One region of the Streptomyces sp. NPDC001980 genome, then DNA from elsewhere that is predicted to be linked to it. Evidence: riboswitches for the same ligand, from Rfam matches in the RefSeq annotation. Region 1 holds a riboswitch; the other holds the start of a gene.
What was found. A riboswitch is a leader RNA that binds a small molecule or an ion and turns the genes downstream of it on or off. The one in region 1 is predicted to bind glycine.
Positions count from the first base shown of each region.

Region 2: linked by a shared signal. The riboswitch ahead of gcvT (glycine cleavage system aminomethyltransferase GcvT) and the one ahead of gcvP (aminomethyl-transferring glycine dehydrogenase) in region 1 are both predicted to bind glycine.

Region 1 covers NZ_JBEOYD010000043.1:69,196-74,299, forward strand. Annotated here, with positions in the region: gene gcvP (aminomethyl-transferring glycine dehydrogenase) at 1-2,195, opposite strand, end outside; glycine riboswitch at 2,373-2,466, opposite strand; gene ABT137_RS41830 (PRC-barrel domain-containing protein) at 2,580-2,960, shown strand; gene ABT137_RS41835 (DNA polymerase IV) at 3,081-4,454, opposite strand; gene ABT137_RS41840 (MerR family transcriptional regulator) at 4,526-5,104, opposite strand, start outside.
Region 2 covers NZ_JBEOYD010000007.1:323,871-328,974, reverse strand. Annotated here, with positions in the region: gene glyA (serine hydroxymethyltransferase) at 1-519, opposite strand, end outside; gene gcvH (glycine cleavage system protein GcvH) at 559-936, opposite strand; gene gcvT (glycine cleavage system aminomethyltransferase GcvT) at 1,060-2,187, opposite strand; glycine riboswitch at 2,236-2,345, opposite strand; glycine riboswitch at 2,346-2,444, opposite strand; gene ABT137_RS13985 (AAA family ATPase) at 2,628-3,302, shown strand; gene ABT137_RS13980 (enhanced serine sensitivity protein SseB) at 3,418-4,209, shown strand; gene ABT137_RS13975 (enhanced serine sensitivity protein SseB C-terminal domain-containing protein) at 4,360-5,104, shown strand, end outside.

The DNA.
Region 1 (5,104 bases):
GCGAGGTGCGCGCGCACCGCCACGGGACCGACACCGGGACCGCCGCCGCCGTGCGGGATGCAGAAGGTCTTGTGCAGGTTGAGGTGGGAGACGTCGCCGCCGAAGTGCCCCGGCTTGGCGACCCCGACCAGGGCGTTGAGGTTGGCCCCGTCGACGTACACCTGGCCGCCGGCCTCGTGCACCTGCGCGCAGATGTCGGCGACGTGCTCCTCGAACACCCCGTGCGTGGACGGGTAGGTGATCATCAGCACGGCGAGCTCGTCGCGGTGCTGCTCGATCTTCGCCCGCAGGTCCGGGACGTCGATCTCGCCGTCCTCGGCGGTCTTCACGACGACGACCTTCATACCCGCCATCACGGCGCTGGCGGCATTGGTCCCGTGGGCGGACGACGGAATCAGGCACACGGTCCGCTGCGCGTCGCCGTTGGCGCGGTGGTACGCGCGCACGGCGAGCAGCCCGGCGAGTTCGCCCTGCGATCCGGCGTTGGGCTGCAGCGACACCTTGTCGTACCCGGTGACCTCAGCGAGCCGCTCCTCCAGCTCCCGGATGAGGGTCAGGTAGCCCTGCGCCTGCTCGGCGGGCGCGAACGGGTGCAGCTGGCCGAACTCGGGCCAGGTGACCGGTTCCATCTCGGTGGTCGCGTTGAGCTTCATGGTGCAGGAGCCCAGCGGGATCATCCCGCGGTCCAGCGCGTAGTCCCGGTCGGCGAGCCTGCGCAGGTAGCGGAGCATCGCGGTCTCGGAGCGGTGCTGCCGGAAGACGGGGTGGGTCAGGTAGCCGTCGGCGCGCAGCAGCGCCTCGGGCAGCGTGTCCTCGGCGGCGGCGTCCAGCGCCTCGACGTCGCCCTCGACGCCGAAGGCCGTCCAGACGGCGCTCAGCTGGGCGCGGGTGGTGGTCTCGTCGCAGGCCATGGAGACGTGGTCGGCGTCGACGAGACGCAGGTTGACGCCGCCCCGGCGGGCGGCGCCGACGATCTCGGCGGCCTTGCCGGGCACGCGCGCGGTCAGGGTGTCGAAGTAGGCGCCGTGCACGATCTCGACACCGCCGGCCGTGAGTCCCGCGGCGAGGATCGTGGCGTAGCGGTGCGTCCGCCGCGCGATGGCCCTGAGCCCCTCGGGCCCGTGGTAGACGGCGTACATGCCGGCCATCACCGCGAGCAGCACCTGCGCGGTGCAGATGTTGCTGGTGGCCTTCTCCCGCCGGATGTGCTGCTCACGGGTCTGCAGCGCCAGCCGGTACGCCTTGTTCCCGTCCACGTCCACGGAGACGCCCACGAGCCGCCCGGGCAGGCTGCGCGCGAACTTCTCACGGACCGCCATGTAACCGGCGTGCGGCCCGCCGAAGCCCATCGGCACACCGAACCGCTGGGTGGTGCCGACGGCGATGTCGGCCCCGAGCTCACCCGGCGAGGTCAGCAGGGTCAGCGCGAGCAGGTCGGCGGCGACGGTGACGAGCGCGCCGACTTCGTGCGCCTGCTCGACGACGGACTTGATGTCGCGTACGGCACCGGAGGCGCCGGGGTACTGGACGAGCACCCCGTTGATCTCCCGCCCGGCGAGGTCCGCCGGAATGCCGTCGGCGAGGTCGGCGACCACGACCTCCACGCCCGTGGGCTCGGCCCGGGTCTGGATCACGGCGATGGTCTGCGGCAGCGCGTCCGCGTCGACGACGAAGACGCCCTTCTTGTTCTTGCCCATGCGCAACGACAGGGCCATGGCCTCCGCGGCGGCCGTGCCCTCGTCGAGCAGCGAGGCACCGGAGGTGGGCAGCCCGGTGAGGTCGGCGACCACGGTCTGGAAGTTCAGCAGCGCTTCCAGGCGGCCCTGGGAGATCTCCGGCTGGTACGGCGTGTAGGCCGTGTACCAGGCGGGGTTCTCCATCACGTTGCGCAGAATCACGGGCGGCGTGAAGGTCCCGTAGTACCCCAGGCCGATCATCGAGTCGAGCACCTGGTTCCGGTCGGCCAGCGACCGCAGCTCGGCCAGTACCTCGGCCTCGGTCCGGGCGTCCGGCAGCTCCAGGCGGTCGGCGTTCTTGATCACGTCCGGCACGGCGGCGGCGGTCAGCTCGTCGAGCGAGCCGTACCCGACCTGGGCGAGCATCTTGGCCCGAGCCTCGTGGTCGGGGCCGATATGGCGCTGCTCGAAGGGAATACCCTGCTCAAGCTCGGAGAGCGGGATGCGCTGGGCGGTCATTGCGGAGGCCTCCTGGTCTGACGCGACCTTCGAGGGGTACCCCGGCACGGGTACCCCGACGGCCTCCCCCTCTGTCATCTAACCTGAGAGCTTCGCCAGTGGGCCCTTGCGGACCACCGGCTTTCACCGTCGGTGAGAGCGGACACCATCGACGTCCGCCCTGCTTTCCAGAGTGACCTCGTCCGTGCGGTACGTGAGCCTGAGAGATTCCGGGGAGGATTTGCTCCTTCGGCGCCTCCGGTTGCCCGGAGGACTCTCCCGCACGGGGTCAGCAGCCGTTGCCAGGGTACCAGCGAGGGCAACACCGGAGCCTTCGAGTGGCCGCCTCCTTCAATGTGCTCTTTTGTAGTGCTTACGGATGAGTTGCGACCAAGTGGAGGGCCCGTGCAGACCGACATCGATCCGCGCAACCTGATCGGCCGCAAGGCGTTCGACCGCAACGGCACGAAGATCGGCACGATCGACGAGGTGTACCTCGACGACGCGACGGGCGTGCCGGAGTGGGCGGCCATACGCACCGGCCTGTTCTCCCGGGACGCCTTCGTGCCCCTGGAGCCCAGCGAACTGGTCGAGGGCACCCTGCAGGTCCCCTTCGACCGCGCCCTGATCAAAGACGCCCCCGACTTCGGCGTGGGCCGCCACCTCTCCCCGGAACAGGAACTCCAGCTCTACCACCACTACGGCCTGGACACGACCGCCCCGCCCCACGACCACCCGGACCGCGACTTCGGCAAGCTGGCGGGAACGGAGGACGCGGGTGCTTGATGGCCGACGGTGCGTGCGGGCCGGTGGGGGCTGATCGCGCGGTTCCTCCCCCAGCCTTCGGCTGGGGGTACCCCCTCTGGGGGAGGCACCCTGCCAGCGCCGGTAAGCGACATCCCTCGGTCACGCCCCCACCCCGTCCACCGGAACCCCCCGCCCTCCCGGCACCAACGGCAGCGGCTCCGCCGGCTCCAGCTCAGGGTCCTCGACCCGAAACGTCCGCACTCTCCCCGGCTCGACCGACCCCGGCGTCTCGAACCGCACCGTCACCCGCCCCAGCCCACTCCCCTGTACCCACCCGTGCCCGTATTCGGCATGCCGCACATCATGCCCCGCAGGCCACCGCCGCTCGGCAACCACCTGCTCCTCGGCGGCCGGCTCCGCAACGTCCTCCTCCGCGGCGAACTCCGCCGCCCCCTCCCCGGCCGCTGCCTGCGCGAACAGGTCCTCCTGCGTGTAGTCGGCCAGCCCCGACACCCCCACCCCCAGCAACCGCACGCCCCCGGTCGTGTCCACCGAGTCCAGCAACCGCGCGGCCGCCTCCCGTACCACCGCCGGGTCGTCGGTCGGCCCCCTGAGCGTCTCCGACCGGGTCAGGGTCGAGAAGTCGTACCGCCGCACCTTGAGCACGATGGTCCGTCCGGACAGCCCGGCCCCCCGCAGCCGCCGTACACACCGGTCGGCCAGCCGCTGCACCTCCATCCCCACCCGCAGCCGGTCGTGGATGTCCACGTCGTAGGTGTCCTCGACCGACACCGACTTCGTCTCCCGTTCGGCCACCACGGGCCGCTCGTCGTGCGCGAGCGCCATCGCGTACAGCGAGTGGCCGTGGGCCTTGCCGAGCAGCCGTACCAGCTCGTCCTCCCCCGCCTCGGCGATCTCGTCGACCGTGGTGATCCCGGCCCGCCGCAGATGGTCCCCCGTGGCCGGCCCCACCCCCGGCAGGGTCCGCACCGTCATCGGCCCCAGCATCGCCCGCTCCGTACCCGGCTCGATCAGCACCAGCCCGTCGGGCTTGGCCTGCTCGGAGGCGATCTTCGCGAGCATCTTGGCGGCGGCGAGCCCGACCGACCCGGAGAGCCCGGTGACGGCCCGTATGTCTGCGCGGAGCCTCTCCCCCACCAGGCGCGCCGACACGGCGTCCCAGGCCACCTCACCGGCCTCCAGATCCACGAACGCCTCGTCCAGGCTGAGCGGCTCCACCAGCGGGGAGAGCCCGCGCAGCAGCCCCATCACCTGCTCGCTGATCGACCGGTACAGCCCGAAGCGGGGCACCAGATACGCGGCGTTCGGCGCCAGCCGCCGTGCCTGCCCCATCGGCATCGCGGAGTGCACCCCGAACACCCGGGCCTCGTACGACGCGGTGGCCACCACACCGCGGGGTCCCAGCCCGCCCACGACCACGGCCTTCCCGCGCAGGCTCGGCTTGGACGCCTGCTCCACCGAGGCGAAGAAGGCATCCATGTCGAGATGCAGGATCGTGGGCGCGTTTCTCACATCTCCGATGCTGCACCACAGCACTGACAATGCCCCGGCACGAAACCGCGCCGGGGCATCACAGGAGGCCTTCAGACCGCCCGGTTGCGCCGCCGGGCCAGTTCGTCGGCGGGGTTGTGGCCGACGAGCGTCTCGCCGGTGTCGACGCGCTCGCCGTGCAGCTGGGAGAGCGCGTTCTCCACGTCCCGCCACACCACGCCGACCGCGATCCCGAAGATGCCCTGACCGCCCTGGAGCAGGGCGTGCACCTCGTCGGGCGAGGTGCACTCGTAGACCGTGGCACCGTCGCTCATCAGGGTCATGCGCTCCAGGTCGCGGAAACCGCGGTCCCTCAGGTGCTGGACGGCGGAGCGGATGTTCTGGAGGGAGACCCCGGTGTCCAGGAACCGCTTGACGATCTTCAGGACGACGACGTCCCGGAAGCTGTACAGACGCTGGGTGCCCGACCCGTAGGCGGGCCGCACGCTGGGCTCGACCAGGCCGGTGCGGGCCCAGTAGTCGAGCTGCCGGTAAGTGATGCCGGCCGCCGCGCAGGCCGTTGGCCCGCGGTAGCCGATCTCCTCGGTGGCCATGGACGCCGCCCCTCCGCCGCTTTGCACTGCGGTCGGCCGCTGAGGGGCGTGACCGGCAATGCTGCTGTGAAGCGGGGA
Region 2 (5,104 bases), on a different contig from region 1:
GCCCGCGATGATCACCTTCGGCCGGTGCTCCTTGGCGAGCCGCTCCACCTCGGCCATGTCGACGAGACCGGCGTCGTCGACGTGGTACGCGACCACGTTGAACTGCTTGCCGGAGAAGTTCAGGCGCATGCCGTGGGTCAGGTGGCCGCCGTGGGCGAGGTCCAGGCCCAGGATGGTGTCGCCGGGCTGGGCCAGCGCGAACAGGGCCGCCTGGTTGGCGGAGGCACCGGAGTGCGGCTGCACGTTGGCGTACTCGGCGCCGAACAGCTCCTTCACCCGGTCGATGGCGATCTGCTCGGTGACGTCGACGTGCTCGCAGCCGCCGTAGTAGCGGCGGCCCGGGTAGCCCTCGGCGTACTTGTTGGTGAGGACCGAGCCCTGCGCCTCCATGACCGCGAGCGGAGCGAAGTTCTCCGAGGCGATCATCTCCAGGGTGGACTGCTGGCGCGCCAGCTCGGCGTCGACCGCGGCGGCTACCTCGGGGTCGAGCTCGTGCAGGGGCGTGTTCAGAACGGACATCTGTTTCTACGACTCCTAGGCCGGGGTCTGCGGCGGCTCTCAGCCGGCGGTGAAGGCGGTGTACTCGTCGGCGGCGAGCAGGTCGTCGGGCTCGTCCGTGACCCGCACCTTGAACAGCCAGCCGCCCTCGAAGGGGGCCGAGTTCACCAGGGACGGGTCGTCGACGACGTCCTCGTTGACCGCGGTGATCTCACCGGTGACCGGCGCGTACAGGTCGGACACCGACTTGGTCGACTCCAGCTCACCGCAGGACTCGCCCGCGGTCACCGTGTCGCCGACCGCCGGGAGCTGGACGAAGACGACGTCACCGAGCGCGTTGGCCGCGTGCTCCGTGATGCCGACCGTCGCCACGCCGTCCTCGGCGGCCGTCAGCCACTCGTGCTCCTTGCTGTACCGCAGCTGCTGGGGGTTGCTCATGGCCTGAATTCTCCTGTACGCGGGGGAGTGCTGGTGAATGAGGAACTGCTGGGAACGTGCGTGACCAGCGGCGATGTGCGCCAGGTCACGCCCGGTGGCTGCTGCCGACGCCGGTAGCGGCGATCACTTCTGGCGCTTGTAGAACGGCAGCGGCACGACCTCGTACGGCTCGTGACTGCCCCGGATGTCCACGCCGACGCCCGCCGTGCCCGGCGCCGAGTGCGCCGCGTCGACGTACGCCATGGCGATCGGCCTGCCCAGGGTCGGGGAGGGGGCGCCCGAGGTGACCTCGCCGATCACCTCGCCGCCGGCGACCACCGGGTATCCGGCGCGGGGCACCCGGCGGCCCTCGGCGACCAGGCCGACGAGCACGCGCGGCGGGTTCTGCTCCGCACGGGCGGCGGCCTCGGCGAGCGCCGCGCGTCCCACGAAGTCGCCCTCCTTCTCGAACTTCACCACCCGGCCGAGCCCGGCGTCGAAGGGGGTGAGCGAGGTGGTGAGCTCATGGCCGTACAGCGGCATGCCCGCCTCCAGCCGCAGCGTGTCCCGGCAGGACAGCCCGCACGGCACCAGGCCCACCGCGGAACCCGCCTTGGTCAGCGCCTGCCACAGCTCCACCGCGTGCTCCGGCTTCACGAACAGCTCGAAGCCGTCCTCGCCGGTGTAGCCGGTGCGCGCGATCAGCGCCGGGACGCCGGCGACGGTGCCGGGCAGCCCGGCGTAGTACTTCAGCCCGTCCAGGTCGGCGTCCGTGAGGGAGGCGAGGATGCCCGGGGACTCCGGGCCCTGGACGGCGATCAGCGCGTACGCGTCCCGGTCGTCGCGCACCTCGGCGTCGAACCCGGCGGAGCGGTCCACGAGCGCGTCGAGGACGACCTGGGCGTTCGAGGCGTTGGCGACGACCAGGTACTCGGTCTCGGCCAGCCGGTAGACGATCAGGTCGTCCAGGATGCCGCCGTCGGCGCGGCAGATCATGGTGTAGCGGGCCCGGCCCACGCCGACGGAGGCGATGTTGCCGACCAGGGCGTGGTTCAGCAGGGCGGCGGCCCGGGGGCCGGTCACGGTGATCTCGCCCATGTGGGAGAGGTCGAAGAGCCCGGCCCTGCTCCGTACCGCGACGTGCTCGTCGCGCTCGGAGCCGTAGCGCAGGGGCATGTCCCAGCCGGCGAAGTCGGTCATGGTCGCGCCGAGCGAGCGGTGCAGGGCATCGAGCGCGGTACGGCGGGGTGCGGCGGAATCGGTACTGCTCATCGGTCGGTCGTCTCCCGAAGGTCCCAAGGGCATGACAGGCGAGGGCTGTCCTCCCCATCTGTCATCGGAACCTGAGAGGTTCGCCCTGACCACGAACGTGATCACGGCTTGCACCTTGGGTGGAGCCACTGACACAGCGGCCCGCTTTTCAGATGTGCCTCGCCCGCGCGGTAACGGGGGCCTGAGAGATTCAAGGGAGGGACTTGCTCCTTCGGCGCCCCAGCGAAGACGGCTGGGGACTCTCCCGCGCGGATTCAAGCGGCCGGTATGCAGTTGGCGCGGACATCATTGCACGCCGCCCGGGGCCGTGGCAGGCCGGACGTGCCCCTCCGTTCTGTGACGGGCCTGTGGCAGGACGCGAACGGAACCGCGAGACACCGTGCATTACCTTCTCTTTACGTTAAGTGGGGAGAACCTTTCCTGAATCCCCAGGGAGGACGATCACGGTGACAAGGACCACGGCATACGCGACGACGACGGGCCTCGCCCTGCCCCAGCAGTCGACGGCCCCGGCCCGCGAGCGGTGCGGCGACGGCCCCGCACCGGTCGTCCGCGACCTGCGCGACCGCGCCGGGCACAGCCCGCACGGCCTGCTCTTCGGCCCCCGGGACCTGGTCGTGGTCACCGGGCTGCCCGGCAGCGGCAAGTCCACCCTGATGCACCGCACCGTCCAGGGCATCCGCATCGACTCCCAGGACACCCGCGACCGCTGGGACGCCCGCCTGGCCCGTCTCCTGCCGTACGCCGTCTACCGCCCGCTGGTCCGCCTCGCCCACTACGCCGGGCTGCGCCGGGCCCTTCGCACCGGCGAGGGCGTGGCCGTGCACGACTGCGGGACCCAGGCCTGGGTGCGGGACTGGCTGGCCCGGGAGGCCCGCCGCCGCGGCGGCACCCTGCACCTGCTGCTCCTCGACGTCACGCCGGGCACGGCACTGGACGGCCAGCGCGAGCGCGGCCGGGGCGTCTCCCGGTACGCCTTCCTGCGCCACCGCCGGGCGGCCGGCCGGCTGCTGCGTGCGGCGGAGAAGGGGAAACTGCCCGAGGGCATCGGCTCGGCGGTCCTCCTCGACCGGGACGCGGCGGACGTCCTGCGCCGGATCGCCTTCGCGGGCTGAGATCGCCTTCGCCGAGATCGCTTTCGCGGCCCGAATCGGCTGGTGGGGTGGCTTTGTCGGCGTCACCCGCTAGCCTTTCCAGCCTCAGCAGCGGTTTCCAGCAGGCGGTAGGCAGATGGACTTCCCGGCGGACATTCCCGCGGACTTCCCGGCACAGGCGCACCCCCACCCGCACGGCGGGTGGCCCGGCAACGAACTGGAGGAGGTCCTGTCGGCCTCCCTCGGCGTGCCCGCGGCGGCGGGCCGGCTCATCGAGGTACTGGGCCGGAGTTTCCTGTGGATCCCGCTGCCGGAGGGCGGCGGCCCGCACAGCGGCCCGCTGGACCTGCCCACCACACAGATCGAGGGCCGGGTGTACGTGCCGGTCTTCAGCTCCGAGGAGCAGTTCCGCCTGGTGGCCGGCTCCCACCTGTCGTACACGATCGCCCCGGCGGTCGAGTTCGCCCGCGGCCTGCCCCCGCAGGTCGGCATCGCCGTGAACCCCGGCGGAGTGGTCGGTGTCCCGCTGCCGCCGGAGGCGGTCGCCCAGCTCTGCCGGACCGGCCGCACCGAACTGGACGGCCCCGCCTCCGGCGGCCGGGTCCGCCTCTTCGAACCGGACTGGCAGGACGACCCGATGGACTTCCTGACCGCGGCGTCGGCGGAGTTCGCGGCGATCGGCGTGGTCGCCACGGCCCGCCGTTGCCTCGCCGCGATCGAGACGGCGGACCCGGTGATGTTCGTGGGCGTCGAACTCTCCCAGTGGGAGGGCGACATGCGCGCCCTGCCCCTGGAGGCCCTGGGCAAGGCGCTGGGCCGGGTCCCGGTGCGGTGGCCGGTGAACCTGGTCCTGCTGGACGTGGCGGACGACCCGGTGGCGCACTGGATGCGCGAGAACGTGCGCCCCTTCTATCAGTACGGCCACTAGAAACGCCCTCGGGGCAGCCAACCCAGGGGCGCGGAGACCTGCGCGAAGTAACACCACGATCCCGCACCCGCGCACGGGCAATCGGCCCCCGCCCCCTGGGCGCATAAGCTGTCTCCGAACGCGGGGCACCAGATGAAGGGGCGGTAACACGTGAGCGCCAGCGGCACCGCGGCGACCGGACAGGTCGAGCACATGCTGCGCCAGGTAACCCCCGGGCGCTACGACGCCTACGAGGCACTCCTCCGCGCCCTCGCCACGCCCTCCTCCGGCCAGATCTGGATGCTGCTCTGGCACGGCCAGGCCGGCTCCCCCGACGCCCAGTACGGGAACATGGAGGTCGACGGCCACGGCTACGCCCCCTGCGTGACCTCGGCCCAGGAACTCTCCGCGAGCGGCTGGAACCGCTCGTACGAGGTGGTCGACGGCATCGACGTGGCCCGCACGCTCTACCCCGACCACTTCGGCCTCTGGCTCAACCCGCACGCCCCGGGCGGCGGTGTCGGCATTCCCTGGCTGGACCTGCGCCGCATCGCCACCGGCCTGGACCGCCAGCCGGCCGGCCCGCTGCGGCTCACCGAACCGGCGATCGAGGTTCCGCAGTTCTACGCGCTGCTCGCGCAGAACGCCCACCGCACCCCCGCGGTCCGCTCGCTGCGCCGCGCCTGGGTGCAGCCGGCCCTCGGGGCGCCGTATCTCGCGATCGGTCTGGACGTGTACGACACCTCGCCGCCGACCGTGGACTCGGTGCGAGGGATGATGCAGCAGTCGATCGGGGCGGTGCCGGACGGGCTGCCGGTGTCGACGGTCGCGATGACCGACGAGTACGACCCGGTCGTGATGTGGATGCGGGCGACGGCACGGCCGTTCTACGACCGCGAGGCCCACGGGGCGCTGC